2 regions of the Moraxella nasovis genome follow, and region 2 is predicted to be linked to the other one. Evidence: predicted binding sites of a transcription regulator. Region 2 holds the regulator's gene; the other holds the start of a gene.
What was found. Region 2 encodes PhoB, which activates phosphate uptake and scavenging genes when phosphate is short. Its sites were predicted from a motif close to TGTCATNAANCTGTCATAA; they were not measured.
Positions count from the first base shown of each region.

Region 1: the regulator PhoB is predicted to act here: its motif matches at 14,019-14,037, upstream of LU293_RS09940 (DNA translocase FtsK).

Region 1 is NZ_CP089976.1:690,599-706,685, forward strand. Features, by position in the region: tRNA gene LU293_RS03475 (tRNA-Gly) at 30-105, opposite strand; gene LU293_RS03480 (NADPH-dependent 2,4-dienoyl-CoA reductase) at 195-2,261, opposite strand; gene LU293_RS03485 (protein tyrosine phosphatase family protein) at 2,563-2,913, shown strand; gene map (type I methionyl aminopeptidase) at 3,004-3,795, shown strand; gene glnD ([protein-PII] uridylyltransferase) at 3,879-6,683, shown strand; RNA gene ssrA (transfer-messenger RNA) at 6,733-7,092, shown strand; gene LU293_RS03505 (Arm DNA-binding domain-containing protein) at 7,283-7,444, shown strand; gene topA (type I DNA topoisomerase) at 7,771-10,449, opposite strand; gene LU293_RS03515 (hypothetical protein) at 10,626-11,156, opposite strand; gene LU293_RS09940 (DNA translocase FtsK) at 11,164-13,983, opposite strand; gene trxB (thioredoxin-disulfide reductase) at 14,167-15,108, shown strand; gene murD (UDP-N-acetylmuramoyl-L-alanine--D-glutamate ligase) at 15,180-16,087, opposite strand, start outside.
Region 2 is NZ_CP089976.1:1,579,679-1,595,765, reverse strand. Features, by position in the region: gene LU293_RS07835 (peptidylprolyl isomerase) at 171-680, shown strand; gene LU293_RS07830 (UDP-2,3-diacylglucosamine diphosphatase) at 680-1,474, shown strand; gene LU293_RS07825 (rhomboid family intramembrane serine protease) at 1,485-2,204, opposite strand; gene LU293_RS07820 (ion transporter) at 2,277-3,098, opposite strand; gene LU293_RS07815 (YebC/PmpR family DNA-binding transcriptional regulator) at 3,289-4,038, shown strand; gene LU293_RS07810 (cytoplasmic protein) at 4,114-4,380, shown strand; gene ilvA (threonine ammonia-lyase, biosynthetic) at 4,481-6,028, shown strand; gene LU293_RS07800 (hypothetical protein) at 6,025-6,675, shown strand; gene LU293_RS07795 (AAA family ATPase) at 6,677-7,021, opposite strand; gene LU293_RS07790 (hypothetical protein) at 7,038-7,322, opposite strand; gene LU293_RS07785 (hypothetical protein) at 7,366-7,548, opposite strand; gene LU293_RS07780 (ATP-binding protein) at 7,608-8,822, opposite strand; gene phoB (phosphate regulon transcriptional regulator PhoB) at 8,819-9,502, opposite strand; gene pstB (phosphate ABC transporter ATP-binding protein PstB) at 9,918-10,703, opposite strand; gene pstA (phosphate ABC transporter permease PstA) at 10,734-11,648, opposite strand; gene pstC (phosphate ABC transporter permease subunit PstC) at 11,794-12,762, opposite strand; gene pstS (phosphate ABC transporter substrate-binding protein PstS) at 12,925-14,049, opposite strand; gene LU293_RS07750 (hypothetical protein) at 14,465-14,626, shown strand; gene argS (arginine--tRNA ligase) at 14,617-15,720, shown strand; gene LU293_RS07740 (hypothetical protein) at 15,794-16,087, shown strand, end outside.

The DNA.
Region 1 (16,087 bases), 890 kb from region 2:
CTTTCATTAAAAGTGGCTTTTTAAATATTTGGAGCGGGAAACGAGATTCGAACTCGCGACCCCAACCTTGGCAAGGTTGTGCTCTACCAACTGAGCTATTCCCGCTTATCAGCATTTGCTGTATGGGTGCGTATTATACCCACTTTTTAGGGTGTGTCAATAGTTTTTTTAAGAAAATTTGATAATTATCCCGATTATATAATTAGCCCCACCTCAAAACCTTCTTTAATCGCACGCTTAGCATCTAGCCGTTCGGCATTTTTAGCGCCGCCGATGATATGATACTGTGCCTTTGGTGTAGATCCAAGCTCAGGCATAAGCTTATTTACCGACTCTTGACCTGCACAAATCACGATACTATCCACACGCAAAAGCTGACTTTGACCCTCTGTTATGACCCATATCCCCTCTTCGGTGATTTTATCATAGCATACGCCCTTCATTTGCACGACATTCGCCTGCCGTATAACAGCTTTATGCACCCAGCCTGTGGTCTTATTAAGGCTTTTGCCCAGACGGCTTTTACTGCGTTGTAATAGATAAACTTGGCGATTTGACTTGGGCGGATTTGGCGTGGTTAACGCACCTTTAGTCTGATAATCACCTTGTAAGTCCACGCCCCACTGCCGACAAAACTCCTGCCGAGTCTGGGCTTTTGGGGTAAATGTCGCCTCGTGAACATCAATAGGTATAACGTTGCCATACACCAAAAATTGTGCCACATCAAAACCGATACCGCCTGCTCCAAGCACTGCCACTCGCTCGCCTGCTATCTTTTGTCCAGACAGCAGCTCAGCATAGCTCATCACCTGTGGCAGGCTTATACCTGCCACCTGAACCGTGCGTGGGATAACTCCAGTTGCTACAACGACATCATCAAAATCACCAGTTTCTAAAAGCTTTCTGTCCACCGTTATATTAACCCGAACATCAACCTTAAGCCTTATCAGCTCTTCACGAAAATAACGAATCGTCTCAAAGAACTCTTCTTTACCGGGAATGACTTTGGCATAATTAAACTGTCCGCCAATCACCGCTTCTTGCTCAAAAACCACCACATCATGCCCACGCTTAGCCAAGGTGATTGCTGCCGACAAGCCTGCAACGCCAGCACCCACCACGGCAACTTTCTTGGCACGCTTAGCTGGCTTTAGCTGATATTGCGTCTCGTGGCACGCCATCGGATTGACCAAGCAAGACACACGCTTATTCTCAAATACATGATCAAGACACGCTTGGTTACAGCCGATACAGGTGTTGATAAGCTTAGCATTGCCTTGTTTTGCCTTTTTTGCCCACTGACTGTCCGCCAAAAAAGGGCGCGCCATTTGTATAAGATCTGCTCGACCCTGTGCCAAAATTGTCTCCGCCGTGTCTGGCATATTAATACGGTTGGCAGCGATAACAGGAATATTAACTGCTGATTTTACTGCTTCGGTAAATGGAATAAAACACGCTCTTGGCACTGAAGTGACTATCGTTGGCACATAAGATTCATGCCAGCCAATCCCTGTGTTAATCATCGTAACGCCCGCCTGTTCAAGCCATCTTGCTAGCGTCTTTACATCATCCATGGTCGCTCCGTCCGCTACCAAATCCGCCATTGACAGCCGAAAGCTGATGATAAAATTTGTCCCTAACGCCAGTTTAATGCCACGCACGATATCTAAGGCAAGCCTGGCTCGGTTCTTTAGACTGCCGCCATAATCGTCAGTGCGTTTATTGGTGCGATTTGATAAAAATTGATTGAGCAGATAGCCTTCTGAACCCATGATCTCCACGCCGTCATAGCCTGCTTTTTTGGCAAGCGTGGCAGTTTGGATAAAGTCGTTAATGGTTTCATCAATGTTCTTTGCACTCATCTGGCGTGGCTTAAATGGCGAAATGGGTGATTTTATCGCACTAGGTGCCATCACAAAGGGGTGAAAACCATATCGCCCTGCGTGGAGAATTTGCAATAAAATCTTCGTGTCATGTCGATGTACCGCTCGAGTGATGCGAGCATGATGCAACGTATCGCCAAAGGTATTTAGCGTACCGCTAAGCGGGGCCAGCCAGCCTGTCTTATTTGGAGAAATACCGCCTGTAATAATCATTCCCACACCGCCACTTGCTCGCTTCTCAAAATAAGCAGCAAGCTTCCCATAATGATAAAACCTGTCTTCAAGACCTGTGTGCATAGACCCCATGATAATGCGATTTTTTAGGGTGGTAAATCCTAAATCAAGCGGCTCAAACAAATGCGGATAAGGCGTCTGCACATCTATCTTGTCATTATCAGACCTAGACTTTGCGGTTAAGTTTGGCAGTTTATTAACGAGTTTATTTTTGGCGGTGTGTAAATGATTAACAAGCGATTTCATAATTATCCTTATGCATGCTGCACGAATGATTTATGCTTATAATGGCTTAAATTGTATCACAAGATTTGTGGTAATTTTGATCAGCTTTATATTTATCCATTATATAGTGAATAAACAACGCAACAAACTTTTTATTTGCCAAAATACCAAAAACCAAGTAAGCTAGACGAAGTTTTACATTACTTAATAAGGAAAAACCATGACCGACGTCGCTCCAGAATTTCGCATCACCATCTCAGGGCAGATTACCCCAGAAGATGTTGAAAAATTGGCTAAAATGGGCGTAAAAACCCTGATCAATAACCGCCCTGATGGTGAAGCTGCTGACCAACCAACGTCAAGCCAGATTGAAGCTGCCGCCCATGCTCATGGCATCGCCTATAAGCAAATTGCCTTTTCTGGTGGCATGCTAGACATGAACCACGTTGAAGATTTTGCTGACTTTTTTAATTCAACCGAACGCCCGTTGCACATTTTTTGTCGCACAGGTAATCGTAGCAGTACCATCTTAGCGGCTGCCCGTGAGCGTGATTTGCTTGATGAAGACTGATATTTTTGGTAGTAGGCTTTATATTTATTAAGTAAAATTACCCAAAAAATGCTAAAATAGCATCAATTAAAACCAAATAAAGAGCCTATGATGAATAAAAATATCCCCATTCTAACCGCTGATGAAATCCAAAAAATGCAAACTGCAGGACGCTTGGCTGCAGACGTGCTAAAAATGCTGGACAATCATGTCAAGGCAGGCGTTAGCACAGGCAAGCTAGATGACCTCGCTCATGATTACATTGTAAACACCCAACATGCCATTCCTGCGTGTCTTGGCTATCACGGATTTCCAAAATCTATCTGCACTAGCATTAACCACGTCGTCTGCCACGGTATTCCTGATCACGATCGCATTTTAAAAGATGGCGACATCATCAATATCGATGTTACCGTCATTAAAGATGGCTACTATGGCGACACATCAAAAATGTGGGTCATCGGCGAAGGGTCAATTATGGCACAGCGTATTTGCGACGTCGCCCAAAAAGCACTTTATGCGGGCATGAGCGTCGTCAAAGACGGTGCTTATCTTGGGGATATCGGAGCTGCCATTCAATCAGTCGTCGAGCCTGAACGCTTTAGTATCGTGCGTGAGTTCTGCGGACATGGACTGGGCAAAGAGTTTCACTGCGAACCACAAGTGCTACACTACGGCAAAAAAGGCACAGGCGTACAGCTTAAGTCAGGCATGGCAATCACCATTGAGCCAATGATTAACCAAGGCGTATGGCAAACCAAAGTGATGCAAGACGGCTGGACTGCCATCACCAAAGACCGTAAACTGTCTGCTCAGTGGGAGCATACATTAATTGTGACAGATAACGGCTGTATCGTTACCACAGCCAGAGATGATGAAGATCTTAGCTTTATCATTAGCTAAAGCGACTATGAAAGACACTAAACGGCTCAATCGGCCGTTTTTTATTACTTATTATCATCTTAGTTTATCGCATAGAGATTGCCATGTACCACCATGATTTTATAACAAGACTCAGTGAAAATCTATCATTAACGATACCGCCATTATCAGAGCATCAAGGCATTGCTAATGTCAATGCTAAAATCAAATCATGGCTAAATTTAGTTGATAAAGCCATTGATGAACGCATGGTGCAGCTTGGATGGCATGGAGTAGACCAAATCAAGCAACTTGTGCAGCTACGCACCGCATGCGTTGATCATGCTTTAATCACACTGTTTAATACTCACAGTCTGCCAAACTGCCTTGCGATGTTTGCAGTCGGAGGCTATGGTCGTGGCGAGCTTTTACCGCAGTCAGATGTGGACATTTTATTGTTTGGTGAAGGCGTTGACGACAGCCAAGAAATCATCGAATCCTTTGTCGCAAGCCTATGGGACATTGGCATCACGCCTGCCATCTCGGTGCGAACGCCCGCCCAGACCAACCAAGCTATCCATGATCAGACCATCGCCACCGCCCTTTTAGAAGCTCGATTTCTTACAGGTAATAAAGACTTTATCGATCTACCTAACCAACTCGTCACAGCAGCATGGCACGCTAAAGATTTTTTTAATGTTAAAATCAATGAGGCCAAAACTCGCTACCTATCACAAAACGCCACTGAGTACAATCTTGAACCAAACCTAAAGCTCTCCCCTGGTGCGTTACGAGATCTGCATATTATCATGTGGCTTGGCAAGTTCGTATTTAATGACGTACAGACATGGTCAGACTTGGCAAAAGTAGGATTTTTAGACGCAGAAACCGTCACCAGCCTACAAGACGCTCAAGCATTCTTATGGTGTATGCGTCATCATCTGCACACTTTGACTGGCAGACCAGAAGATCGTCTGCTGTTTGATCATCAAAAATCGCTTGCCATTCGTATGGGCTTTGCCACTTTACATGACGAACACACCAAAATCACCCAAGCCTTAGAAGCGATGATGCGTCAGTACTATCGCCACGCCATGAAGCTTGCTGCACTGTCTAAGCTATTGTGTGCTTATTTTAATGAAAAATACCTAAACCCAACTTACGAGCGTCGTAAGCTTGATGATGATTTTTATCAGGTTCGTGAATTAACATCCCAAAATCACGCTACTACTAGCGTCATCATCTCAGATAGTAGATCAGATAATAAGCCTAATAATGCTGCTTTTGAATGGCAAATTTGTGCAACTAATGCCAATTTATTCACCAAAAAACCTGATGCATTGCTACGCATTTTCTTAGTCATGGGGCGTGAAAACATCAAACATATCCACGCCAGCACCCTAAAATCACTATACACCGCAAGCGATATAATTAACGAATCTTATCGCAACAACCCCACTCATCAAGCATTATTTTTGGCAAATTTACAAGAAACTAATTTGCTGTTTCATCGCTTACGCACGATGGCTCGCTATGGCGTATTGTCAAGATATTTACCAGATTTTGGTAAAATTACAGGGCTTATGCAGTACGACTTATTTCATCGCTACACGGTAGATGCTCACACCTTATTACTGCTACGGGTGCTACATCGATTTGGCGATAAGCACAATGAGACTTACCAACAAAAATTTGGTTTAGTCAGTGAGATTTACCGTAACATTAACCGCAAAGATATCCTAGTTATCGCAGCACTTTTTCATGACATCGCCAAAGGACGTGGTGGCGATCACAGCCAGCTAGGAGAAGGGCTTTCTTATGAATTTTGTAAAAAACATGGCATGACCGACGTTGATTCACAGCTTGTGGCGTGGCTTGTGCGTGAGCATCTCACCATGTCGCTTGCCGCCCAAAAAAAAGACATCTCAGACCCGCAAGTCATTGCTGATTTTGCTGATTTTGTAGGCAGTATTACCCGACTAAATCATCTGTATGTTCTGACGGTCGCCGATATGAATGCCACCAACTCACAGCTATGGAATACGTGGCGAGCATCTTTATTAAAACAGCTGTATCTTAGCACTCGCCGAGTACTTAGTCTTGGGGCGTATGCTGCTGATAAGGACGTGGTGATTGATAATCGCAAACAAAAAGCCAAAGCCTTATTAGGCTCAATCAATGATACAGCTTTAGATAATTTATGGCGTGGGTTTGGTGAAGATTTCTTTTTAAAGCAAAAACACGCCGACATTGCTTGGCAATCTGAAGTGATTTTAGCTCATAAAACTCAGTTTTTAAAAAAAACACCCATCATCACACTCCAACATCACTCTGACTTAGCATTAGGGGCTGTTTCATTATTCATCTGCACCCAAAACCAAAATGACTTATTTGCTAAGACTGTCTGCGTACTTGATAAAATGGGACTGTCTGTACTTGATGCAACCATCTTAACCGTTCATATTGATGGTGTGCCTGCCGCACTTGACGTCTATGTCCTACTTGACCGATTTGCAGCACAGCACGACAAAAATGACATTTTAAGCGATTTTAACCGCCAAAACCAATTACAACAAAAACTTGTATCCGCTTTTGAGCAAACGAACTGCCCTGTGCCGACATGGGATTTTATCACTGATGGTAAATTAAAGCATTTTAGCGTACCCACCCAAGTGAATTTTGAGAAATCCAAATCCATTGCACGCCCTAACCAACACGCTATGACACTTATCACTAAGGATCGTCCCGCCCTACTTGCTAAAGTTGGCAGTGTCTTTAGCAAGCTTGATATCGAAGTGCACGGTGCTAGGATTACTACCTTAGGCGAACGGGCTGAAGATATGTTTTTTATTAGTGGTGAAAATGGACAAGCTTTAGATGAAAAAATACTCACCACATTAAAATCTAACCTACTGACTGCTTTGCCATAACTTTAGGGTTTGCACCCAAGCTTATTTTTTGGTATAATCAAAAATCTATGGGGATGTTTTGGCTTCGACGCTGGTAGCGAAACCTAATGATGCATGTCGAGTGAGTATGCCACTCGTAAATAAAAATACAATTTAAAATAGTCGCAAACGACGAAACTTACGCACTAGCAGCCTAAGGGCTGTTTGGGTCGGCACAGATTGCCTTTGGTCTGGTTGCTCACCTAGATGCGAACGCACAAAGGATAGCTTAATTTAGCGTTGCGATGAGTTAAGCGAAACTTTTAGCAAATCGTCCAATCCATCCTGACTGTCGGTTCGGTGCGGATTAAAGCCATAGACAGAATCTAAACATGTAGAGTCATAGACGTAGTGCTGGCGGACGCGGGTTCAACTCCCGCCATCTCCACCACATACCTAAATCGCTAAAAATCATTGAGTATTTTTAAGTATCATAAACTATCAAAAAGCCTTGTAAATCAAGGCTTTTTTATTGTCTTATTGTATCTTGTGAAGTCGTGTTGTATCATAATATATAAACGAACACCAAACCATTTTACACACAGATTCACACACAGCCACACACGAGATACACACACAGAATGCTTACCGACAACAAAATTAAAGGGCTAAAACCCACCGAAAAACGCTATTCGCTATCAGCAGGTGAAGGCTTGTCTATTGAAGTTATGCCAAGCGGTCGCAAATCATGGGTATTAGAATACACCACCCTTACAAGCGTGTTCGCTATTATCCAAAGTTAATTTATCGTCATACACGGGCAAACCAGCACGCTCTTTGTGCCACCCTTTGTGACCATACAAATGCCACAAATAGCCCCGCCTTACACTGATATTGGCTTGATTACTGCCCTATGGGCTGCTATCCCCCGCCAAATACGGCTATCCATCCTGCTTGACAAATAAAACACAAATGACTTGATTAGGATTTGTACGCAAATTCTATGCTGTTACACCCTACCAATGCTGCCCAACACAACCAAAATAGATTTGCAATTTGTATTCATACCCATCTGCACTTGGTTGACAATATCATAAGGCACAAATTTCATGACAAAACAAGTCAATCATTACTCACTTACCCACTTTCCTTTTCTCCACACGAGTGCAAACTTAGTTGCCTTACCGTCTTTTTCTGAGCCGATATACTGCTCAGCATTTTTGCGAGACCACCGTAAAATGGTAGGATTGCCATCATCATCCGTGTCTGGTGCGTCAAACAGATAGTGAAATTTTGGCTCAAGCTCATCTTTAATGGCTCTAAGCTCGCTAAGCTTTGGTGGGCGAGTTTCACGCACTTTGGGGAATTTGCTTGCCGCCAAAAACAGTCCTGCTGCCCCTTCACGCAAGATATAATGATCGTCAAATTTTTGTGAGCGTAAGTTTGGCATGTTAATAGGGGTCATGCGTGGCGGAGCAGGTTCGCCATTTTTTAGTACTTTTCTGGTATTATCGCATTTTTGGCAGGCAAAATATGCTCCAAACCGCCCTGTTTTTAACACCATTTGCCCATCGCATTTGTTGCAGTCTATGCTTGGTGCATCCGCATTACCGTCTTTAATCTCAAACACGCCTTTTTCTAACACATAGCCATCACAGTCAGGGTTATTGCCACAAACGTGCAATTTTAATCCACCATCCACGATGTAACCATCCATAGCAGTGTTGCACTTAGGGCAGCGTTTTTTCTCAAGCAAGGCGTTAACTTCGTCTGTTTCATCATCGGCAGTTTGATTGGCGAAGGCTTCTACAGGCATGAGATTTTTTGTGCCTTTACAGCGTTCTTTAGGCGGTAGGTTATAGCCTGTACAGCCTAAAAATACGCCCGTTCCCCCTGTACGAATTTGCATAGGACGAGAGCATAAATCGCAATGCACATCAGGCACGTCGGTAGGGTCGTTAGGCTTCATACCATCTTTGGTTTTGGCAATGTCAAGCTTAGTTTTAAAGTCACCATAAAACTCATCAAGCACGCCTTTATAAGGGCGTATGCCTTGTGCCACGTCATCTAATTTGTCTTCTAAATGAGCAGTAAAGGTGTAATTCATCAAATCAGGAAAACTACCTACCAAGCGATCGGTTACAATTTCGCCCATTTTTTCGGCAAATAGGCGTTTATTTTCAAGCTTGACATAGCCACGCTCTTGGATGGTCGAGATGATACTGGCATAAGTGGACGGTCTGCCAATGCCACGTTTTTCAAGCTCCTTAACAAGGCTGGCTTCAGTGTAGCGGGCAGGCGGCTTTGTAAAATGCTGACTTGGAATAATATTATCCACCACGAGTGCATCGCCAATCTTAACATCAGGCAGTAATACATCATCTGACTTAGCGGGGGGCTGTACTTTAGTATAACCATCAAAAGTCATGACCCGCCCCTTGGCACGAAGCTCCACGTCAGCTGCCATCACCGTTAAAGTTAAGGACTGATACTTGGCAGGGAGCATTTGACACGCCACGAATTGTCGCCAAATCAGCTCATACAGACGCTGAGCATCTCTATCCATATCCCTTAATTGGCTTGAAAGCACTGTAACATGAGAAGGTCGAATGGCTTCGTGAGCCTCTTGGGCATTTTGTTTATTGCCATAGGCATTGGGCGATTTTGGCAAATATTGCTGCCCAAATTGACTGTCAATATAATCTCGCACGCCATTAATGGCATCTTTTGATAAAAAAGTGCTATCAGTACGCATATAAGTAATATGCCCTGCCTCATACAGACGCTGGGCAAGCATCATGGTTTTTTTGACATTAAAGCCAAGCCGTGTGCTTGCCGACTGCTGCAAGGTAGATGTGATAAAAGGAGCAGATGGCTTAGACTGAGTGGGTTTGGCTTCGGTATTTGATACGATAAAATCAGCACTTTGCAAAATATCGACAATCTTTTGCGTTTGAGTTTCATTAACAAGCTGTAATGCTTGACCTTGATACTTAAGTGCTTCTAAATTGATGGCTTGTTTTGAGTTTTTTGGGTGCGTGTCTGCATGAATTTGCCAATACTCAGTTGGAGTGAAAGCACGAATTTCACGTTCACGTTCCACCACAAGACGCGTCGCCACCGACTGCACACGCCCTGCCGATAAGCCACGAGCGACTTTCGCCCATAAAAGGGGGGATACCATAAAGCCAACCACACGATCTAAAAAACGGCGGGCTTGCTGGGCATTGACACGGTCATAATTAAGTGTGCTTGGCTGATTAAAAGCATCTTGAATGGCGTTTTTGGTAATCTCATTAAACACCACTCGGCTGTATTTGCCATCATCACCGCCAATGGTTTCTTTTAGATGCCATGCGATCGCTTCACCTTCTCTATCCAAGTCGGTCGCAAGATAAATGTGGCTTGCATCTTTGGCAAGTGTTTTTAGCTCTTTGATAACTTTGGTTTTAGCAGGTAAGATTTCATAGTGGGCGATCCAGTCGTGTTCAGGATCTACGCCCATACGTCTCACGAGTGCGTTTTGGGCTTTTTGCTCACGGCTAAGCCCTGTTTCGTCAGGTTTTACTGACTTACCTGTGCCTGATACAGGCAAATCACGCACATGACCTACGCTTGAGCGGACAACATAATCTGACCCTAAATATTTGTTGATCGTCTTAGCCTTAGCAGGTGATTCGACAATCACTAATGCCTTGCCCTTGGCTGATGCCGATGACTTTACTGCAACAGATTTACTTGTCGTTGTTTTTTTACCCTTACTGACGGTGTTTTTGGTACGTGAACTGGGTTTTTTTGGGAGTGCCATGATGTTACCTTAAGTTGATCATAAAACCGGTCCGTCCATGTCGTAGGTCTTCACCTTACCAGTTTTTGATAAAAGTCAATCGCTTTATAAATATTGTTCCACTTTATAATGCATAACAGTGATTTTATCAATCACTTTATCAAAATTATGCTGTTTTTTGGCTAAAAATACGTGTTTTAGGGCGTTTTAGGATATTTAATCATTTGCTGGGCAATACGCTCAAGCAAAGATTTTAGTTGCATTAAATCTTGCTCTGCTAGCACAGCGTTAAGGTGCCCAGTGGGTTTTAAACCTTGGTATAAACTATCGTGCCAATAAAAAACGATGCCGTTTGACTTAGCTTGTAGTCCAAAAGACAGCTTACCAATCTCACTTAAGCTTAACTCTTTAAGTATTGGCATGATGTCATCTGTAGCCATGTCGTCGCCCATTAGTGCTTGCCACTGACCATTCACACACAAAAATCGTCGCAAGGGCAATCGCCAAGAGTCATTAACCACGCTATACTGAGCAATCATACCTGTACGCACAGGCTGTAGCCAGTCAGCAGCAGGTACAAGGCGTGGATTTAGTTGCATTTTACGAGCAATTAGGCGAAGGTCTGCCACTCGCACCTCGTATGCCCGTGGCTTAGCACCAAAGATACTACCTAAAATAAAGCCTGCTACAATCAGCACGATGATAATGGCGATGGTCTGATTATCCATGCCACACCTACATCAGCAACTGACGTCTGCCACTACTATCAGCAGCACTCACCAGACCTTTTTCTTCCATCATATCAACGATACGAGCCGAACGGTTATAACCGATGGAAAATTTACGTTGAATTGCCGAAATTGAAATCTTACGAGTCTCCAAGATAAACTCCAACGCTTGATCAAATAACTCATCATCGCCTGCTGTGTTGCTATCACCGCTTCCTTCACCTTCAAAAGTATAGCTACTTGACAGGTCAATATACTCAGGTCGTCCACGCTCACGCCATGCATCACACACACGGTTTACCTCATCATCGCTAACGAATGCACCTTGGATACGTTCAGGCGTGTTCTCATTTGGGGCGACAAATAGCATATCACCATTACCTAATAAGTCTTCTGCACCTGACTCATCTAAAATCACACGGCTATCCATCTTAGAATACACGCTTAAAGCCACACGGCACGGCAAGTTTGCCTTAATTAAGCCTGTAACGACAGTTGCGATGGGTTTTTGGGTGGCTAAAATCAGATGAATACCTGCTGCACGAGCCTTTTGGGCAAGGCGGACAATCGGCTCTTCAGCTGTCTTACCAAGCTGCATAATCATATCTGCAAACTCATCCATCACAATGACGATATACGGTAAGGGCTTAAGCTTGGGTGCAGATTGAACGCTGACGCTGTCTTCTTTACGCCATAACGGATCTAAGATAGGCTCACCACTTTGTTCTGCTGCTTTAATCGCCTTATTAAATTCTGAAATCTGACGCACACGCAGCTTACCCATCAACTGATAGCGAAGTTCCATCTCATTAACACACCAATTTAATGCTGCTGTCGCTTCGGTCATGTCAGTGATAACAGGGGTAAGCAAATGCGGAATATCGCTATAATTTGCAAGCTCTAAAAGCTTAGGATCAATCAGCATCAGCTTTAGCTCATCTGATGTGTATTTAAGCAACATAGAAAGTAGCATACTATTTACAAAGACCGACTTACCTGAACGTGTTTGTCCTGCAACAAGCATATGCGGTGCTTTGGTAAGATCAGAAATGACAGGCTCACCATGAATGTTCTTACCAATTGCAATTGCAATCTCTCTTTTGCCATTTTTAAAATCAGCATTATCCAAAAGCTCAATAAAACGCACAAGCTCTCTTTTTTTATTTGGCACTTCAATGCCGATATAAGGCTTGCCTGCAATTACATCAACCACACGCAGCTTCTCCATTGATAAACTGCGAGCCAAATCTTGGGCGACGTTATTTACCCGTGCCACCCGCACACCTGGAGCTAAATCCACCTCAAAGCGTGTTACAACAGGACCCACCGTTGCTGCAACGACTGTGGCATTAATATTAAACTCTTTTAGTTTAATCTCAAGCAAGCTTGCAAGCTCTTGTAATTGCTGATCATTATAGCTTGGCTCTTTATTTAAATCAGGCTTATCTAGAATATCTAGCGTTGGCACTGGGGGTAGGCTCATGCGATATTCAAGCGTACTCATCGCCCGAGACTTAGCCTCCACAGGGGCAAATAAATCTTCGTTTGTCTGTGCTTTTGGCTCAATAGGCATAGCCAAATGCTGCACAAGTTGCGTTTCATCTTCGTTTTGGTTACCATCTTGATTACTGTTTTGATTTTCTGTATCGCCTTGAAATGACCCAATATCATCAAAACCGCCAAAAAATTTCTCTTTCACATCATCATCTTGATGTGTTTTATCTTCAGATACAGTATCGGTAGGCTCATCTGTACTAGATAATGATTTAGCCGTGTCGTCTTGATAGGTACTTAGCTGATCAAAATCCATACCATCAAACACCGCCTTATCCACCTCTTCGCCATCGTCTGATAATTTTGACAATGCCGCTTGGGCAATTTTTGCAAATCGTTCATCATCTGCTTGCAACTGTGCTTGTAATGATGTTGCCACATCATCATAATGCGGCGCAGATACTGGCATATCTTCTTCCCAAGCCTCATCTTTAGGTGAGTTATTCACTTCGGCAACTTTAGGCTTAGCTGTAACGTTAGGCTCATTGGTGGCACTGTGTTTTTTTGCGATTAAATCTTCACGCAACCCTGAATTTACCAAAAAACTCTCAAGCGTGCCTGCGTGATTATGCGGGCGGTAGTTAGATGTCGCACTTTCTTCGCTAAGCGTCTTATCTTGCTCATCTTGGGTATCTTGAACATCTTCTAGCACCACTTCATCAAATGCCTGATCATCACTTTTTGATTTTCTTCGCCAGTTAAGCAATCGCTCATATATCGTAAGCCAACGAATCTCAAACGTTAATGTTGCCACAAATAGCGTCATCACCACCAAAAAGACTGCTGTGCCAAACGCACCAAATACACTGGCTAGACCGCTTTGGATTTCAAAACCCACAAGCCCACCAAGCAAGATACCAGACCATAAGTCTGCAGTTACGCCCATCTGTGCTAATAATGCACTTATAAAGCATAATAAGAACGCATAGGCAAGCAGTCTTAGACCCCAAAAAACTGACGTGCCAGTCCACCAAAGTCGCACCAGTTCATATGCCAAAAATAGCACAAAACACCACGAACCTAACCCAAAAAACACTCGCAAAATATCAGCAACCCACGCCCCAAGAACGCCGCCGACATTCACCACCGCCTGATCTGTACTGACATGAGACCAAGCAGGATCAACAGGGCTATAAGATAACAGCGAAATAAATAAAAATCCAAATAGCAGTAAGCCAAATGCACTAAAAATAAACTGCGTAATCGATGGCAGCTTACCTAAAAGCTGTACAGCGTGTTCATGTTGGAGAATTTTATTGATGGTGTGTTTCATGATATGCTTTGATGGGTTGCCAAACGAACCTTACATTATATAAGATTGCTGACATCTGTGCTAAAAAAATTTTAGCGTTGTTTAAAAATTTTTACAAAACACATCATTTTCATTACAACGCTTGCATTTTTAATGCTCTGTCACCTATACTTAGCCCACTTTTATCCATAATAAGGAATACTTATGTCAAATCATCACCGCCTAATCATCTTAGGCTCAGGTCCTGCAGGCTATTCGGCAGCTGTTTATGCCGCTCGTGCCAATCTAAATCCCATCATCATTACAGGCTTACAAGTGGGCGGGCAGCTGACCACCACCACTGAGATTGATAACTGGACAGGTGGACACGAAGGGCTAACAGGCAATGAACTTATGAATCATATGAAAGAACATGCCGAACGGTTTGGCACCAAGCTTGTCTATGACCATATTCATAGCACCGAGCTGACCACTCGCCCATTTAAGCTGATTGGTGATAATGGCGAGTACACCTGCGATGCGTTAATCATCGCCACAGGAGCGACCGCCCAATACCTAGGACTAGAAAGCGAAACTGCCTTTATGGGGCGTGGCGTGTCAGCGTGTGCCACTTGCGACGGCTTTTTTTATAAAAACCAAGACGTTGTCGTGATTGGTGGCGGTAATACGGCAGTAGAAGAAGCCTTGTATCTGGCTAATATCGCCAAAAGTGTTACACTTATTCACAGACGTGACAGCCTAAAAGCTGAAAAAATCATGCAAGATCAGCTCTTTGAAAAAGTAAAAAATGGCAACATTCGCATCGAATGGAACAGCACCGTGCGTGAAGTAGTGGGCGATGATATGGGCGTTACTGGTGTGGTGATTGACCATAAAGATGGTTCAAGTAAGACGCTAAATGCTATGGGTATGTTTGTTGCCATCGGACATAAACCAAATACTGCCATCTTTGAAGGACAGCTGGATATGACAGATGGCTATATCACCGTAAAAAGCGGACTACAAGGCAATGCTACAGCGACAAGCATTGATGGGGTATTTGCCTGCGGTGATGTTGCTGACCACATTTATCGCCAAGCGATTACATCCGCTGGCACAGGCTGTATGGCGGCACTTGATGCAGAAAAGTACTTGGATAACCTTTAGTTGTCCTAAGCACCATCTCATCATAAAAACAAAACCGCCTAAAAGACGGTTTTGTTTTTTGGCATATCGCTTTAGCAGGATAAATCTTGAACTAATTTTACAAAACACTCACCACGCTGAGCATAGCCGCTAAACTGATCAAAGCTTGCACACGCAGGTGATAACAGTACTGCTGTTGCATCGCTTTGGCTTGCCATCTGAACTGCTGTTTGTAGTGTCTTGGCATCTACCAAGCGATCTTGCAGGCTTGGCACAGATAATAGTCCTGCTCGGATAGATGGGGCGTCTTGACCGATTAAATAAACCGAATGCACAAACTGCTCTACAAACGGTGCAATCTCACTAAAGTCTTGTCCCTTTGCCAATCCCCCTAAAATCAAAGCCAAAGACCGCTCACCATAAACTTCCCCTAGTCCGATAATGGCGGCTATGGTAGAACCAATATTTGTCCCCTTAGAATCATTAAAATACGCCTTATTGCCAATCTTACAGACATACTCGCATCGATGGGGCAAGCCTTTAAAATCTCGCACCGTATCAACCATAGCAGCTATTGGTATATCCACCGCCAAAGATAGTGCAAATGCACTTAATACATTTAGTAAGTTATGACTGCCTTTAATTTGCAGTTCATCTGCACTAATTAGCCTATTATTATCATGACACAGATAGATAACGCCCTGCTGCCTTGCCAAATAAAAATCCGTCTTTGGTGTCGTTTGGCTGTCATGGATAACCCCACTTGTCGTAATAATGCGTGCTTGAGTGTCCTGCTTGTCCAGCTCATCACGACAAGCCATCGCTAAGCTTACATCATCCACACAGATAACGGCAGCTTTTGCTTGCTCAAAGACGTGTAATTTTTCTGCCAAATAACCTGCCATATCACCATGACGATCCAGATGATCGGCAGATAAATTTAAAATGGTGGCAACACTTGCACCTAAATCCAAAAGGTGTTCAAGCTGAAAGCTAGATA
Region 2 (16,087 bases):
AAGATTGCATAACTTATGATAATTACTTTTATATCACCCAAAAGGTTGCTCCAAAACACACGTGTTATTTTGGCGTTATGATTAAATTACAATTATATACTTATTTTTTTGTTAAAAATTTGATAATATGGTATGTGTTATTTCACATTCATTTATTTTTGGAGATTATCATGGATATGCCTATTGTAGAGCTTGACACTAACTTTGGTTCTATCGTCATTGAGCTTAATGAAGAAAAAGCCCCACAAACCGTTGCTAACTTTTTAGATTATGTTCAAAGTGGGCATTATGACGGCACGATTTTTCATCGTGTGATTAACGGCTTTATGATTCAAGGTGGCGGCATGGAAAGCGGTATGAAGGAAAAACGCACTGGCACACCAATTAAAAACGAAGCAGACAACGGTCTAAAAAATGACGTGGGTACGATTGCGATGGCTCGCACAAATGATCCACATTCTGCAACTTCCCAATTTTTCATTAACGTAAATAATAACGATTTTTTAAACTACTCAAGCCCAACACCTCAAGGCTGGGGTTATGCTGTTTTTGGTAAAGTTATTGATGGTATGGACGTGGTTAATCAGATTAAGAACGTAAAAACAACAAGTTATGGCTTTCACCAAGACGTACCTGTGGATGCTGTCGTTATTAATTCCGCTAAAGTCATCCAAAAGTAATGCCTAATTCATCACAAGTATTTTTAAGCTTTGAGCATTTACTTACTACAAAACCGCATGATATTCGTGCGGTTTTTGTCAGTGATTTACATTTATCTGAGCAGACCACGTCGCTGACTGCGGCATTTAACCATCTGTTAATGAATCTGATTAAATTACCAAATTTACAGCACTTATTTATTTTGGGAGATTTTTTGGATGCTTGGCTTGGTGATGATGATTTTATCAATCAAACATGGCTTAAGCAAACGACAGATCTATTGCAAGCCTTAAGCGATCATTGTCATATTTATATCATGCATGGCAATCGTGACTTTACCCTTGGGCAACAATTTTGTGATATTTTTCGTGGCACGCTGATTCAAGCACCGTATTATCATGCCATAAAAGGCAAAATCATTCGCCTAGAGCATGGAGATGCACTATGCACTGACGATATAAGCTATCAGCGTTATCGTGCGATTATCCAAAACCCTGTGGTAAAATTTTGTCTATTAAATACGCCTTTAGTGGTTCGCCAAAAACTTGCCAAAACCATCAAAAGCCAAGCCCATAAAGACAAAAATAAAAAGCCCAAAGTGGTGATGGATGTCAATGATGCCGCTGTTCAGCTTGCCTTAAAAACGTGCGATATACTCATTCATGGGCATACGCATCGCCCTGCTGTGCATAATCATCATGATAAAACAAGAGTAGTACTCGGTGATTGGCACTATAACGATAATCAAGTAACGGCTGTTATTGGGGTAGCTTGTGAAACGGTGGCGTTATACACATTTAAGCACCAAACATAAAGCCCATCACTCACACCAAGACCAAAACCCAGCCTTGTAGCACCCACCACACGCCCACAAATCCAAGGCTTAGCACTGCTGCAGATAACCAAAACAGACTAACCAATCTGACTTTTATCATGCGTAAATCTGCCACAAAAGCAAGCCCAAGCAATGCTCCAACAATTAAACCGCCAATATGCCCTGCATTATCAATGCCATCAACAGCAAAGCCCATAATGACATTAACACCCATCACCATCGCTAAGTTTTTCGTGCTTAAAATAAATGGCGTACGAGCTTTCGTTGCTGCCAGCACGAATAATGCTGACCCAAGACCCATGATACCGCCTGAAGCACCTGCCGACAGCCCAACAGGCCCACCTGCCAATACATCTTGCCAAGTGATAAACAGATTTAGCAAATTACCGCCAATTGCTGATACCATAAAAACCACAAAAAACCGCAAGCTATTTAAAATCTGCTCTGCCACTTGACCAAAAAAATACATAGCAAAGGCATTAAATAACAGATGGATTAAGCCAATATGTAAAAACACACTGCTGACAATCCGCCATGGCTCAATCGTCAAAGATAGCGGTAAGAAGTTGGCTCCAAAATGAATCAAATCATCTGAATTTGGTGAGTCAAGCGATACGCCAGCCACCGTTTGCCATAGTGCTACGATAACAAAACTAATGATTAAAAAAAGCGTAACAGGTGCAAGACGAACAAGTTGATCTAATTTCATTTTTGGTATGATATGATTAAAAATAGGAGTTAAGCTGTGGCAATATTAGCATTAAAGAATATGGCATAAATACTATAAATGCAAATCATGCCCACAGCGGTCGCAAAATTTGGCATTGGACGCATGACCAAATTTGCCGCAATTCGGGCAAGAGATGGGGTGTAGCTGTGGTCGCATGGTGCGTGTCAGCTCTGCGGTAAAAATCCCTGTCGGCACCGCAATGATGGCATAACCTGTAATCATCACCATACTTGCGATGGCTTGACCTAGTGGTGTTTTTGGTGAAATATCACCATAGCCTACGGTGGTCAGCGTAACTATTGCCCAATAAATAGATAAAGGAATACTGGTAAAACCGTTTTCAGGGCCTTCAACGACATACAATACCGAACCAAAAATCGTGACCAACAATAACAATGACACAAAAAATACGATGATTTTATGCTGGCTGGTCTTAAACGCCGCCGCCAAAAATCCCGCCTGCTGCATATAAGACTTAAGCTTAAATACTCGAAATATCCGCAAAATACGCAAAATACGCACCACAAGCAGATATTGCGTCCCCACAAAAAATAAACTCAGATAGCTTGGCAATAATGCCAACAAATCCACCACCCCAAAAAAACTAAACGCATAACGGCGACGATTGGGGGCAGAATACAGCCGCAGCATGTATTCTATGGTGAATAACAGCGTAAAAAACCATTCTGCATAAAAAAATAGCTTGCCATATTGCAATCTTAAAATCAGCACACTATCTAACATCACCACCGCCACCGACAACGCAATGGCAATCAGTAGCACCACATCAAAAAATTTACCCATGCGGGTATCAGTGCCTTCAATGATGATATGAATACGTTCTGCAAGGCTGTGCTTATGATGGGTTTTCATAGAATGATGATGAATAAAATTTACGCTTATTTTACCAAAAAATTTCATCATGTGCTGGTGTTGTCAATAAATTGTCAATAAAAAAGAGCGTTGGCTGGCGTGGGTGTATTTTTTGTGGTGGATTTTATGGTAAAATAGGCGATTATTTTTGTGTAGTAATTTTCAATCAAATCAATAAAAAGGTAATATTATGGCAGGTCATAGTAAATGGGCGAATATCAAACATCGCAAAGCCAAACAAGATGCCGCAAAGGGCAAAATTTTTACCAAAATCATTCGTGAGATTGTCTCTGCTTCTAAGGGGGGCGATCCAGACCCTGCAAGCAACCCACGCCTAAGAGCCGTGCTAGAAAAAGCCAATGCCGCCAACATGACCAAAGATGTCATCAAGCGTGCCATTGAACGTGGACAAGGCGGTGGTGAAGGCGACAACGTCCAAGAGATTACCTACGAAGGCTATGGCGTGGGCGGTGTGGCGGTCATCGTGGAGACCATGACCGATAACGTCAATCGCACGGTGGGCGAAGTTCGCCACGCATTTAGCAAGCACGGGGGCAATCTTGGCACATCTGGCTCAGTGGCATATTTATTTAGCAAGCGTGGCGAGATTGTCTTTCACGATGTATCGCTTGAAGATAAAGTGATGGAGATTGCCCTAGAAGCAGGAGCAAGCGACATTGAAAACGATGGCGAGAGCCTACTTGTCATCACCGAACCTAATGACTTTGGGGTGGTGGTGGACGCACTAGCAAATGCAGGACTAAAAGCAGACAGCATGGAAGTTACCATGTCGCCTTCTACCACAGCCGACATTGATGATATTGACGATGCACAGCGTGTGCTAAAAATGATTGATATGCTAGAAGACTTAGACGATGTGCAAGAAGTCTATACCAACGTCAATTTTAGCGATGATGTGATGGCACAATTAGATGCTTAATTTATCATAGGCTTTAAAATAAGATATGATAAATTCATTTATCATATCTTATTTATTTTTGACCGATAACTCATCATGAAATCATATCCTATTTTTGAATTAAAAGCATTGCATGGACTTTGCACCAATCATAGAAATTTATTGAAAAAATATCAGCAATGTGCGTGTTTTCATTGTTTGACCTATTTTGATTATAGCGATATTCAAAAAGAAGACTGGATTGATAATAATGATACAGCCCTATGCCCTTATTGTGGCATTGATGCTGTGTTACCCAACGATTTTAACAATCTGATTGAAGAAAATTTATTAAAAACCATGCAAAAGTATTTCTTTTCATGATATTTAATGGGTTTTATTTTAAATCGAATAGCCTATTAAATTATCGGTTTTTGTTTATCATACTGACAACCAACCATGTCGATACAAACAAAGGAACCCTATGCTCACCCATTATGTCCGCTCTATCATCACCGCCACTGTCTATGATGTCGCCATTCGCACGCCCTTAGACCAAGCCGTGAAACTGTCGGCACGCTTTGATAACGACATTCGGCTAAAACGAGAAGACTTACAGCCTGTATTTAGCTTTAAACTGCGTGGAGCTTATAATAAAATCAGCCAATTATCCACCGAACAAAAGGCAAAAGGGATCATCTGTGCATCTGCTGGCAATCACGCCCAAGGGGTGGCATATTCAGCAAGCAAATTAGGTTTACACAGTACCATCGTCATGCCAACCACCACGCCAGACATCAAAGTCAAGGCAGTCAAAGCATTAGGTGGCAATGTCGTGCTACATGGCGACAGTTTTGATAAAGCAAACCAATTTGCCATAAATAAAGCAAACACAGATGCTCTGACCTACATCGCCCCTTATGATGATAAGCTTGTCATCGCAGGACAAGGCACGGTGGCATTGGAGCTATCGCAGGATTGGCGTGAGATGGAATATGTCTTTGTGCCTGTGGGCGGTGGCGGTTTGATTGCGGGGATGGCGGCATTTTTGGGCGAGATTGCCCCACACGTCAAAGTGATTGGTGTAGAATCTGACGGCTCTGATTGCCTAAACATCGCACGAAAAACAGGCGAGCGAACACGTCTGCCACAAGTATCACTCTTTGCTGATGGCGTGGCAGTCGCCCAAATCGGACAAATCCCCTTTGATGTCGTCAGCCTCCCCAAATCAGATGGACAAAAAAGCGTGGTAGATGATGTCATCACGTGCAGTAACGATGAGATATGTGCCGCCGTCAAGGATATTTTTGAAGAAAATCGCCACATCGTTGAGCCATCTGGGGCGTTGGCGTTGGCAGGTCTTAAAAAGTACATTCAAACCCATCATTTACTCGGCAAAAACTGCGTGGCGATTGTATCAGGGGCGAACATGAACTTTGATAGATTACGATACATTGCTGAACGCACCGAGATTGGCGAATCCAAAGAAGCGGTTTTTGCAGTGCAAATCCCAGAGCGGACAGGGGCATTTTTGGATTTTTGTCGCTCACTACAAGGGCGAAACATCACCGAATTTAACTACCGAGTCAAACCATCATCAAAAGATGCTCATGAGTCTGCCAGTATTTTTGTGGGCATCGGCTTAAAAGATGGACAAAAAGAACGTTCAATCATCGCCCAAAAATTAGATGAAGATAACTATCATGCCTATGATTTGACAGACGATGAAGTCGCCAAAACACACATTCGCTATTTGATTGGCGGACACGCCTACCTTGATGATGAAGAGATTTTCCGTGTCGTATTCCCAGAGCGTCCTGGGGCATTATTAAATTTCTTAGAAAAATTAGGTCAAGATTTTAATATCACGCTGTTTCATTATCGCAATCACGGCGCTGCCGAAGGACGGATTTTGGTGGGGTTACAAGCCACCGCCCAAAGCTCACGACAAATCTTGGACGCACTGACCGACATCGGCTATGAATGTGAAAAAGTGAGCGATAATGTAGGGTATGGGTTATTTTTGAAATGACAGACGTTCCTGACGACATGGACGGCAAAGTCAGCGGCATTCATCAAGATGGCTTTAGTGTACTTGATGAATGCCACGAGTCTTTATCATCAGCTTATCCGATTAGCCATGATTTTGATGACGGCATTCTCCTTAGCCAGCATTTGCCAATTATCTTGATTGCCTTAGTGTTTGGCTTTAATTTAATCAATACATGGATTGGTTTATTTTATGGCAATGGCGATGTTATTGCTGTATTGATAATCTCACTTGCCTTTGTGGGGGTATTTGGATTTGGGCTATATTTGCCAATCATTCACTTTATCATGTGGCGACATCACAAAGATATGCTCGTCATTGATAAAGACCATTTGGCGTGTATTTTAAAATTTAGTGATAAACAAAAGACCGTCATCAGTTTTGAGCGCATTTATCACATAGAACTAAAATCTTACACCCACACATGGCAAAAGCTGGTGCTTTATCACATCAGTTTTAGCGATGACGGTCAATTTTATAAAAAACACAAAAACACCATTGGTTATGTCAGCGGATTTGACAAACAAAAATCCAAACAAATCCTTAGCGACATTACTCACGCCATGCTAACTTATCACGCCAATCATCAGGTTTGTCTGCCTAAGATAAACCGCATTCGTCAGCGTTAAATTACTCAAAATCCGCCTGCCTTGCCTTAAAAAATTCATAATACGCCCTGACATTATCCAATTCTGTCCATTTTTTAACGACAGGGATATTATCCACATCATAAATTTTGGCATTTGGCATGGATAATAAAAACGGCGAATGCGTGGCAATAATAAACTGACAATGATAAAAGCGTACGCTATCGGTAATAAAGTTCATCAGCTCCATTTGTCTGTTGGGCGATAGGCTATTTTCTGGCTCATCTAATAAATACAGGGCATTATCCGTAATTCGCTCGGTAAAATAAAAAAACGCACTCTCGCCATTAGACTGCTCTTTGATATGATGAATATTTTGCTTGTGCATATAAGCAAATTGGCTTTTACTCTTTTTTTATCGCTTTATATTTATCGGTATCTAGGGCTTTAAAATCAGCCAAGGAACGCACTTTGATATTGCTATATTCTTTGTAGTCATTGATGAGATTTTGGCGATGATTTTCAATGCCTTGATTTAAATGGCGAACCTCAAGCATATAATCAAAGACATCATCGCTTGTGATAATTTGGCTATCATCAGGAATATAATCAATATCCGTCAAACAAAGATTTAGATAATTATCAAAATAAGGCGAGCGATTAAAAGCGGTTTTGCGGTGTAATGCCAATTTTTCGGCAATGATATTAAGTAAGGTGGTTTTGCCAGAGCCATTAGTACCATAAAAAAAAGGTCAGCGGTTCAAATTCAAACGTAATGGCGTGGTCGTAATCTTGTCGTTTGTGGGTAAAGGCGTTAAAGGGGTGAAAATTGGTGGCGTTGCGTAAGTGTTCTAAAATGTATTCATATTCCACCCTTTCGGTGGGTAGGGCAAAGGATTTTAGGTAGGTTTTCATGATGATGTTGCATGGCAAATGATTTGTTTAGATTATCACACAAAAACCCAAAACCCAAATCATTTCACCGTCTCATTCATGGGGATTTTTACCCCAAATTTACTCCCCACACCCACTTCACTATGCACGCCAAGCACGCCGCCATGGCGTGCCAATGCGTGCTTGGCGATGGCAAGACCAAGACCACTGCCACCTGTTTTGCGACTTCTGCCCTTATCCACCCGATAAAACCGCTCGGTCAAATGTGCCAAATGCTCGCCACTGATGCCCCCACCATTATCTTGGACAAAAAACTCAATTTCATCATCTGCCGACAGATGTACACGAACCTCTGTGCCATTTTCGGTGTGGCGAATGGCATTAAAAATCAAATTACTGAACGCACTGTACAGCTCTTTATACACCCCAAGCATATAAATATCAGGCGTGATGTCGGCATGAATATGATGGCTGTCTGATAGATGACGAGCGTCTTTGACGATACTGTCTATCAGCTCGGATAAGTTAATATTTTCTTGGTGTTTGGTGCGTGGGTCGTCATTTTCTAGGTGGGACAGGGTCAATAAATCTTCAATCAGCCCAAGCATTCGCCTGCTTTCACTACTCATCATACCGATAAATTCAAGCTGTAATTCACGGGGAAGTTCATTATCCTGCAAGGTCTCTAAAAAGCCCTGTATGACCGTCAAAGGCGTGCGAAGTTCATGGCTGACATTGGCGATAAAGGCATTTTTGGTGATGATGAGCTGTTCGGACGCACTGACATCATGAGCGATAAGCATACGGGCGTTAGCTTCTATGGGTATGAGCGTACACAGCAGTGTTTTTTGATTTAATGACAGCTTTTGCTCTACACCACTCTCTTCCTTAGCACTCAAAAACTGGATAAAATCTTTGTCATTCACTTGTTTTATCAGTGGTAGTTTATTGTTTTTTAAGGATAAATAATCTTCTGCCAAGCCATTTTTCCATGCGATACCGCCTTTTTCGTCCACAATCAACACCGCACTTGGAATGGCGGTCATCATGCGATTGAGTCGATTGATGGTGCGATGTAGGCGGTCGTCTCGTTTTTGACGACTTCTTTCTTTTTTGAACAATTCGTCATATAAGCGTTGCCAACCCAAAAGCTTGCCCACATCACTCGCTTGCAAGGCATTATCGGAGTTTTGTAGCCACAGTGTGAGTCGTTTGAGATGATAAAATTGACTTACCGCCACCAAAAATAGTACCGCCACGCACAACGACAATACACCAACAAGCACCATCATCATACCGCACCAAAGCCATAGCCCACACCACGCACCGTCTGCACATAGTCTGATACACCCACAACTTCAAGTTCACGTCTTAGCCTGCGAATGTGTACGTCCACCGTTCGCTCCTCGATGAACACATGATCGCCCCACACTAGGTCAAGTAGCTCACCACGACTATAAATTCGCCCCGTGTGCGTCATAAAAAAATGCAAAAGCTTAAATTCTGTTGGGGCAAAATTGATCAATACACCGTCCACGCTCACCGTGTATTCGGCAGGGTTTAGGGTAATTTTACCCACCTGCACGACATGGTCGCTTTTGTGTGGTGTCCTGCGTCTTAGTAGTGCTTTGATGCGTGCGATGAGTTCTCTTGGAGAAAACGGCTTGGTAATATAATCGTCCGCCCCAAGATTTAACCCCATCTCTTTGTCCATCTCTTCGCCACGAGCGGTGAGCATGATGATTGGCAAATCTGCCGTGCGATTATTTGCCCTAAGCACCTTGACAAAATCCACACCACTCATGGTAGGAAGCATCCAATCTAACAAGACCAAATCAGGCAATTTATCATCAATCACCCTGCGAGCATCTTCACTGCTGTCCACACAGATGACATCAAACCCCGCTTGGGTCAGTCCAAATTCTATTAGGCGTAAGATGTTTGATTCATCTTCTACCACAAGTATGGTCGGCATGATTATCTCCTTTTTCATCTCTTGGTATTTGGTGCATTAGGTGAAAATTCACCTCCAAACTTTAAGATTTGGTATTGATTAGACGAGCATATTGTAAAAGATTTTGCTACCAATCCTAAGCCACCACCATCAAAGGAGGTGAAATTTAGGCTACTAAGTTTGCCACAATTTACCACAAACATTACCACAAACAATTTTTTAACATCTTTGCAAAACAACACCAAAGTAACGCTAAGTAATACCAAAGCAATACTCAAAATTATTCAATCAAGCATCATTTGTTCACACAACGCCAAACAAACATCACATTTATCATCACAATAATGTATCATAATTTTTAATTTTTTGACAAAATTTTAGAGTATACCTACCCTTTGTAACACTTTTTGCAAAATAAAAATTATTTGGTAATATTTTAGCCAAATTTGCCTGTGATATAATCATAAGTCGCTTTAAGTGTTGGTTCGCTAAATATCTTCTTGGTGTCGCCCATTTCAATCAGCTCGCCCAAATACATATAAGCGGTCTTATCGGAGATACGCTGGGCTTGTTGCATATTGTGTGTAACAATGGCAATGGTGTAATCTTGCTTTAACTCACCAATCAACTCTTCAATAAAGCCTGTAGAAATAGGGTCAAGGGCGGACGTTGGCTCGTCTAAGAGTAGCACATCAGGACGGCAAGCGGTGGCTCGTGCGATACACAGACGCTGTTGTTGTCCGCCTGATAGTGAGTTGCCTGATTGCTTTAATTTGTCTTTGACTTCATTCCACAGAGCGGACTTTTTTAACGCCCATGCCACTCGCTCATCAAGCTCGGATTTGGACAGATTTTCGTACAGTTTGACCCCAAATGCCACGTTGTCGTAGATGGACATCGGAAATGGCGTGGGCTTTTGAAAAACCATACCCACCTTGCTACGCAAAAGATTGACATCGGTGTGTTTATCCAAAATATTTTGTCCGTCTAGCAAAATCTCGCCTTCGGTGCGTGAGCTGTCGTATAGGTCATACATACGGTTAAAGCTACGAAGGAGCGTGGATTTACCACAGCCAGATGGTCCAATGAATGCCGTAACTTGCCCTGTGGGAATGGTGAGACTCACGTTTTTTAGGGCGTGGAAATTGCCGTAGTAGAAGTTAAAATTTTTAACGGTAATTTTATCAGCAGGTTTGCTAATTTCAGAATTGGGAAAGTTCATTTTTTTATCCTTTTGAATTTAAAAGTAAAATTAGTGCGATTTACTATTTAACACCCTTGCAATCACATTGGTGGTCAGTACGGCAAGGGTGATGAGCAACGCCCCACTCCACGCCAGAGCCTGCCAATTGTCATACGGACTCATGGCAAATTGATAAATGACGTTTGGCAAGTTTGCCATCGGAGCGGTCATGTCGGTGCTAAAAAATTGGTTGTTCAAGGCGGTAAACAGGAGCGGTGCGGTCTCGCCCGAGATACGAGCCAGCGACAGCAAAACACCTGTCATCACGCCTGCTTGGGCGGATTTTAAAGTTACCAGACCCACCATTTTATATTTGGGCGTACCAAGGGCAAAGCTGGCTTCACGCAAGGTATCTGGCACAAGATTAAGCATATTTTCGGTGGTGCGAACGACCACAGGAATGACAAGTAGCGACAACGCCAGCGAGCCTGCCACGCCTGAAAATCTGCCCATCGGCACAACCACAAGGGCATAAATAAACAGACCAATCACGATGGACGGGGCGGACAGTAGCACATCATTCATAAAGCGAGTGGCAGACGCTAGGCGAGATTTTTTGCCAAATTCGGCTAAGTAAATCCCGCACATGATTCCCACAGGCGTACCGATAAACAGACCGCCTGCCGTTATCATAAGACTGCCGACAATGGCGTTTTTTAGACCGCCCATACTCATGGGAGCAGGCGTGTTTTGGCTAAATACTTGGGCGGATAAGCCTGATAAGCCTTCGCCAAAGAGCGTGATTAAAATCCAGCCAAGCCAAAGCAGTCCAAATCCCATCGCCCCATAAGCAAAGACGAGCAGGGATTGATTGATAAAACGGCGTTTGGCGTAGGTTTTTTGACATAATTGCTTGACGGCTGGCAAACTTGGTAAGTTTACGTTTGATAGATTTGGACAAGATTGGCTGATATCGTATTGCATTTTAATTTCCATTTTAAAATTGAGAGTTGGATAGGTTTTTCGTTCGCCCTGAGCTATGCCTGCGGGTAGGAAAACCACCGAAAACCATTATGGTTCGACAGGCTCACCACGAACGGTTTTCTTGCCTACATCATAATTTCACAAATTATCTGCCTTCATGTTTTTGCATTTTTAACAGCATAATTTTGGAGATACACAAGACAATAAACGTGATGACAAACAAAATTAAGCCCAAAAACAACAGCGACGAGATGTGCATGGGGTCTATCGCTTCGGCAAATTCATTGGCAAGGGCGGACGTGATGGACACCCCAGAGCCGAATAGGTCAGCCGACAGATTAAAGGTATTACCGATGATAAAGGTTACCGCCATCGTCTCGCCTAAGGCACGCCCCAAACCTAAAATCACACCACCGACCACGCCTGATTTGGTATAAGGCAAGACCACATGGCGAATGACTTCCCAGCGTGTCGCCCCCAATCCATAGGCGGATTCTTTGAGCATATTTGGGGTAATCTCAAACACATCTCGCATGACAGACGCAATAAAGGGAATAATCATAATCGCAAGGATAAGCCCCGCCGCCAAAATCCCAATCCCCATCGGCACGCCTGCAAAAAATTTGTCAAGCACAGGGATTTGCCCGATGGTCTTGGCAAGAGCAGGCTGAACGTAAGTGGCAAAAATCGGTGCAAACACAAACAGCCCCCACATACCATAGATGATAGACGGAATGCCTGCCAGTAGCTCCACAGCGATGCCAAGGGGCTTTTTTAAAAATTTAGGGCAAAGCTCGGTCAAAAAGATGGCAATGCCGAAACTGACTGGCGTGGCGATAGCAAGGGCAATGACAGACGTAACAAGCGTGCCATAAATCGGTGCTAATACCCCATATTCGCCTGCGACCACATCCCAGTTTGAGCTTGTCAAAAAATCTAGCCCAAACGTGCGTATGGCAGGCATTGCCCCATAAATGAGCGACAGCAAAATCCCACCCAAAATACACAGCACAAATAGGGCAAAAAATTTGGTTGTGCCGACAAATAAGCTATCAAGCCTTTGTTCGCGCTTTAACTTGTGTGTTAGTGATTGTTTGGCGAGTAACGTATCCATTTGGGACATTCTCCATTCGCTTTTGATTTGGTAAATGTAATGTGTAGGGACGAAAAATTTTCCGCCCATTTGGTTGAGCAGATGATTATCTGCCCCTACTCCATACATTTGATTGTATTTTTAACAAAAAAGGAAAACCGCTTGCACGGCTCTCCCTATAAATTACTTGGCAGTATAAACCGCCTTACCGTCCGTACCAACAACATTCGCCCACTGCCCACGCACCAAGTCTTTGACGCTCGCAGGTAGTGGCACATAGTCCAGCTGTCTTGCCATGTCATCGCCCTGTTTAAAGGCATAATCAAAGAACGTCAAGGCTGATTTGGCGTTGTCGGCATTGGCAGGCGTTTTGTGCATTAGGATAAAGGTGGCGGCAGCCAGTGGCCATGCGTTTTGGCTGGGCTGGTTGGTTAGGATAAGGTTAAAGCCTTTGGCTGATGACCAGTCCACGTCCGCTGCGGCAGCAAAAGTCTCTTGGGACGGCTGAACGAATTGCCCTGCTTGGTTTTTGAGCGACACATGAGCCATATTATTTTGCTTGGCATAAGCGTATTCTACATAGCCGATGGAGTTATTCACACGCCCCACATAGGTCGCCACGCCTTCATTGCCCTTGCCTGCCGTGCCTGTCTGACTGGTTGGCCATTTGACGGTTTTGTCCGCACCGACTGTCTCTTTCCACTTGGCAGACACTTGGGATAGATAATTGGTAAAGATGAAGCTCGTGCCAGAGCCGTCCGAGCGAAATACGGTTACGATGTTTTCGTCAGGTAAGGGGGCGTCAGGGTTTAGCTCTTTGATTTTTGGGTCGCTCCATTTGGTAATCTCACCCAGATAAATCTGTGCTAAAATCTCGCCTGTGAGCTTTAACTGCCCTGCCGACACGCCTTGGATATTGACAATCGGCACAACGCCACCGATGACGGCTGGGAATTGGATTAGACCTTCTTTATCCAACTCTTCGGCGGACAATGGGCTGTCAGTCGCCCCAAAATCTACCGTCTTGGCGATGATTTGCTTAACCCCGCCTGACGAGCCGATGGACTGATAGTTGATTTGTCCGCCACTTTCGGCAAATTCGCTTGCCCACTTAGCATAAATCGGTTGTGGGAAAGATGCCCCTGCACCTGTGGCACTTAGGGCGATTTGTTCGTTTGAACCTGCTTGGGCGGCAGCTTGTGGGGTGGTCTTTTCTGCCGTTTCTGCGGGTGCAGATTTATCTTGACAGCCCACCAATGCAACCAGTGATAAACACAGTGCCGAGATGACGAATTTATTTGCTTTCATGATTTTACCTTGTAAAATGACCCAAAATCGGGCGTTTGGAATGACCGCTAACTTATTGGTGCTAAGTTTAACAAGCAAAAATGACAGTTGTATGACAATCAGCGTGATTTGAACAACCAAGATAAAAATTTGTTTTATACAAGATTTGGCGTCATGACAAAATCACCCAAAAAGCCAAAGCCATGGTTTGACCAACTGACAATCAGGGCGTTTTATTTTGCTTAAATCAGGACATATCACACTTTGACAAACTACAAATATTTTTAAAAAATTTAGGCGTTTTTGCATGAAAGAACGTGTAATTTTTCTTATTGTGCTTTTTATTTGCTGATTTTATTTGCCAATTTTTTTCCTAAAATAGGTCAAAATTTAGTATAATATCAAGCTTTCTCATCATTTAATTTATAAAATCGCCATGACCATTTTATCCACGCTTCACACCCCCATCAAAACCGCCATGATACAAGCAGGGGCGGACGAGACCACCGACCCTGTCATCAAGCAATCAGGCAAGCCCCAATTTGGCGATTATCAAGCCAATGGCGTGATGGGCGTTGCCAAAAAAAATTGGGCGTAAACCCACGAGAATTTGCCCGAAAAGTGCTAGATAACTTATCCCAAAGTGGCGAGCTAGACGGCATTGCCGAGCGTTTTGAGATTGCAGGACCGGGTTTTATCAACATTTTTCTTGATAAAGATTTTTTGGCAAAAGAAGTAGAAAACGCACGCACCGACCCCCATCTAGGCATTCACTCCGACCACACCGAAACGGTGGTGGTGGACTATTCATCGCCCAATGTCGCCAAAGAAATGCACGTTGGACATTTGCGTTCCACCATCATTGGCGACAGCTCGGTGCGTGTCATGGAGTTTTTGGGCGATACCGTCATTCGTGCCAATCATGTGGGCGATTGGGGGACGCAGTTTGGTATGCTCATCGCCTATCTTGAAAAAATGCAAAATGAAAATGCGTCTGATTTAGAATTGTCCGACTTAGAAGCGTTTTATCGTGCTGCTAAAGAGACCTATGATAATGATGAAGAGTTTGCCAAAAAAGCCCGTAGCTATGTCGTCCGCTTACAAAGTGGCGATGAGTATTGCGTAAATATGTGGCAAAAACTTGTCGCCATCACGATGCAGCAGAACCAAGCCAGCTACGACCGCTTGGGTGTAAGTCTGTCCGACAAAGACATCATGGGCGAAAGCCTATACAATCCCATGCTACCTGACATCGTAGAGAGCCTAAAAGAGCAAGGGATTGCCGTAGAAAATGATGGGGCACAAGTGGTGTACTTGGACGAATTTAAAAATAAAGAGGGCGACCCCTTAGGCATCATCATTCAGAAAAAAGACGGTGGCTATTTGTACACCACCACCGACATTGCCGCCGCCAAATACCGCCACGAGACCCTGCACGCTGACCGTGCCATCGTCTATTCAGACACTCGCCAAAGCCAGCACATGGCACAGGCGTGGGCAATCGCCAAAAAAGCAGGCTTTGTGCCTGATGACTTTAAACTTGAACATCACAACTTTGGCATGATGCTGGGCAAAGATGGCAAACCCTTCAAAACTCGTGCAGGTGGCACCATCAAACTTGCCGACCTAACCGCCAAAACCTTAAAACAAGGCTTGGGGCTACTAGGCATTGGCACGGTGGAGAAAATGTAGTTATTTATAGCAAAGGTTAAAGCAAGGGCAAAAAATTTTACCTTTATTTACCTGTGAATTTATCTAGGAAATCATGCCAAATCTTGCAAATCATAACGTCAGCTATCTGCAGTTAGAAGAAAAAATCGGACGACCATTAGTGGTTGTACTACCTATTGTTTTTATTGCCTTGGCGGCTTTTGATAAAATGACTTGGGAAAATGCCATTTCTTTTTGCTTATTTAGCACCATTGCTGGTTATTTTAAGTTTCGGCATTTTCATAAAATCACAAAATCCCTTGTGCATGAAGTTTGGGATAATGGCACGCACCTACTCATCAAAAAACATAAAGACGAATTACGCTTAGACTACGATGATATTAGCCAT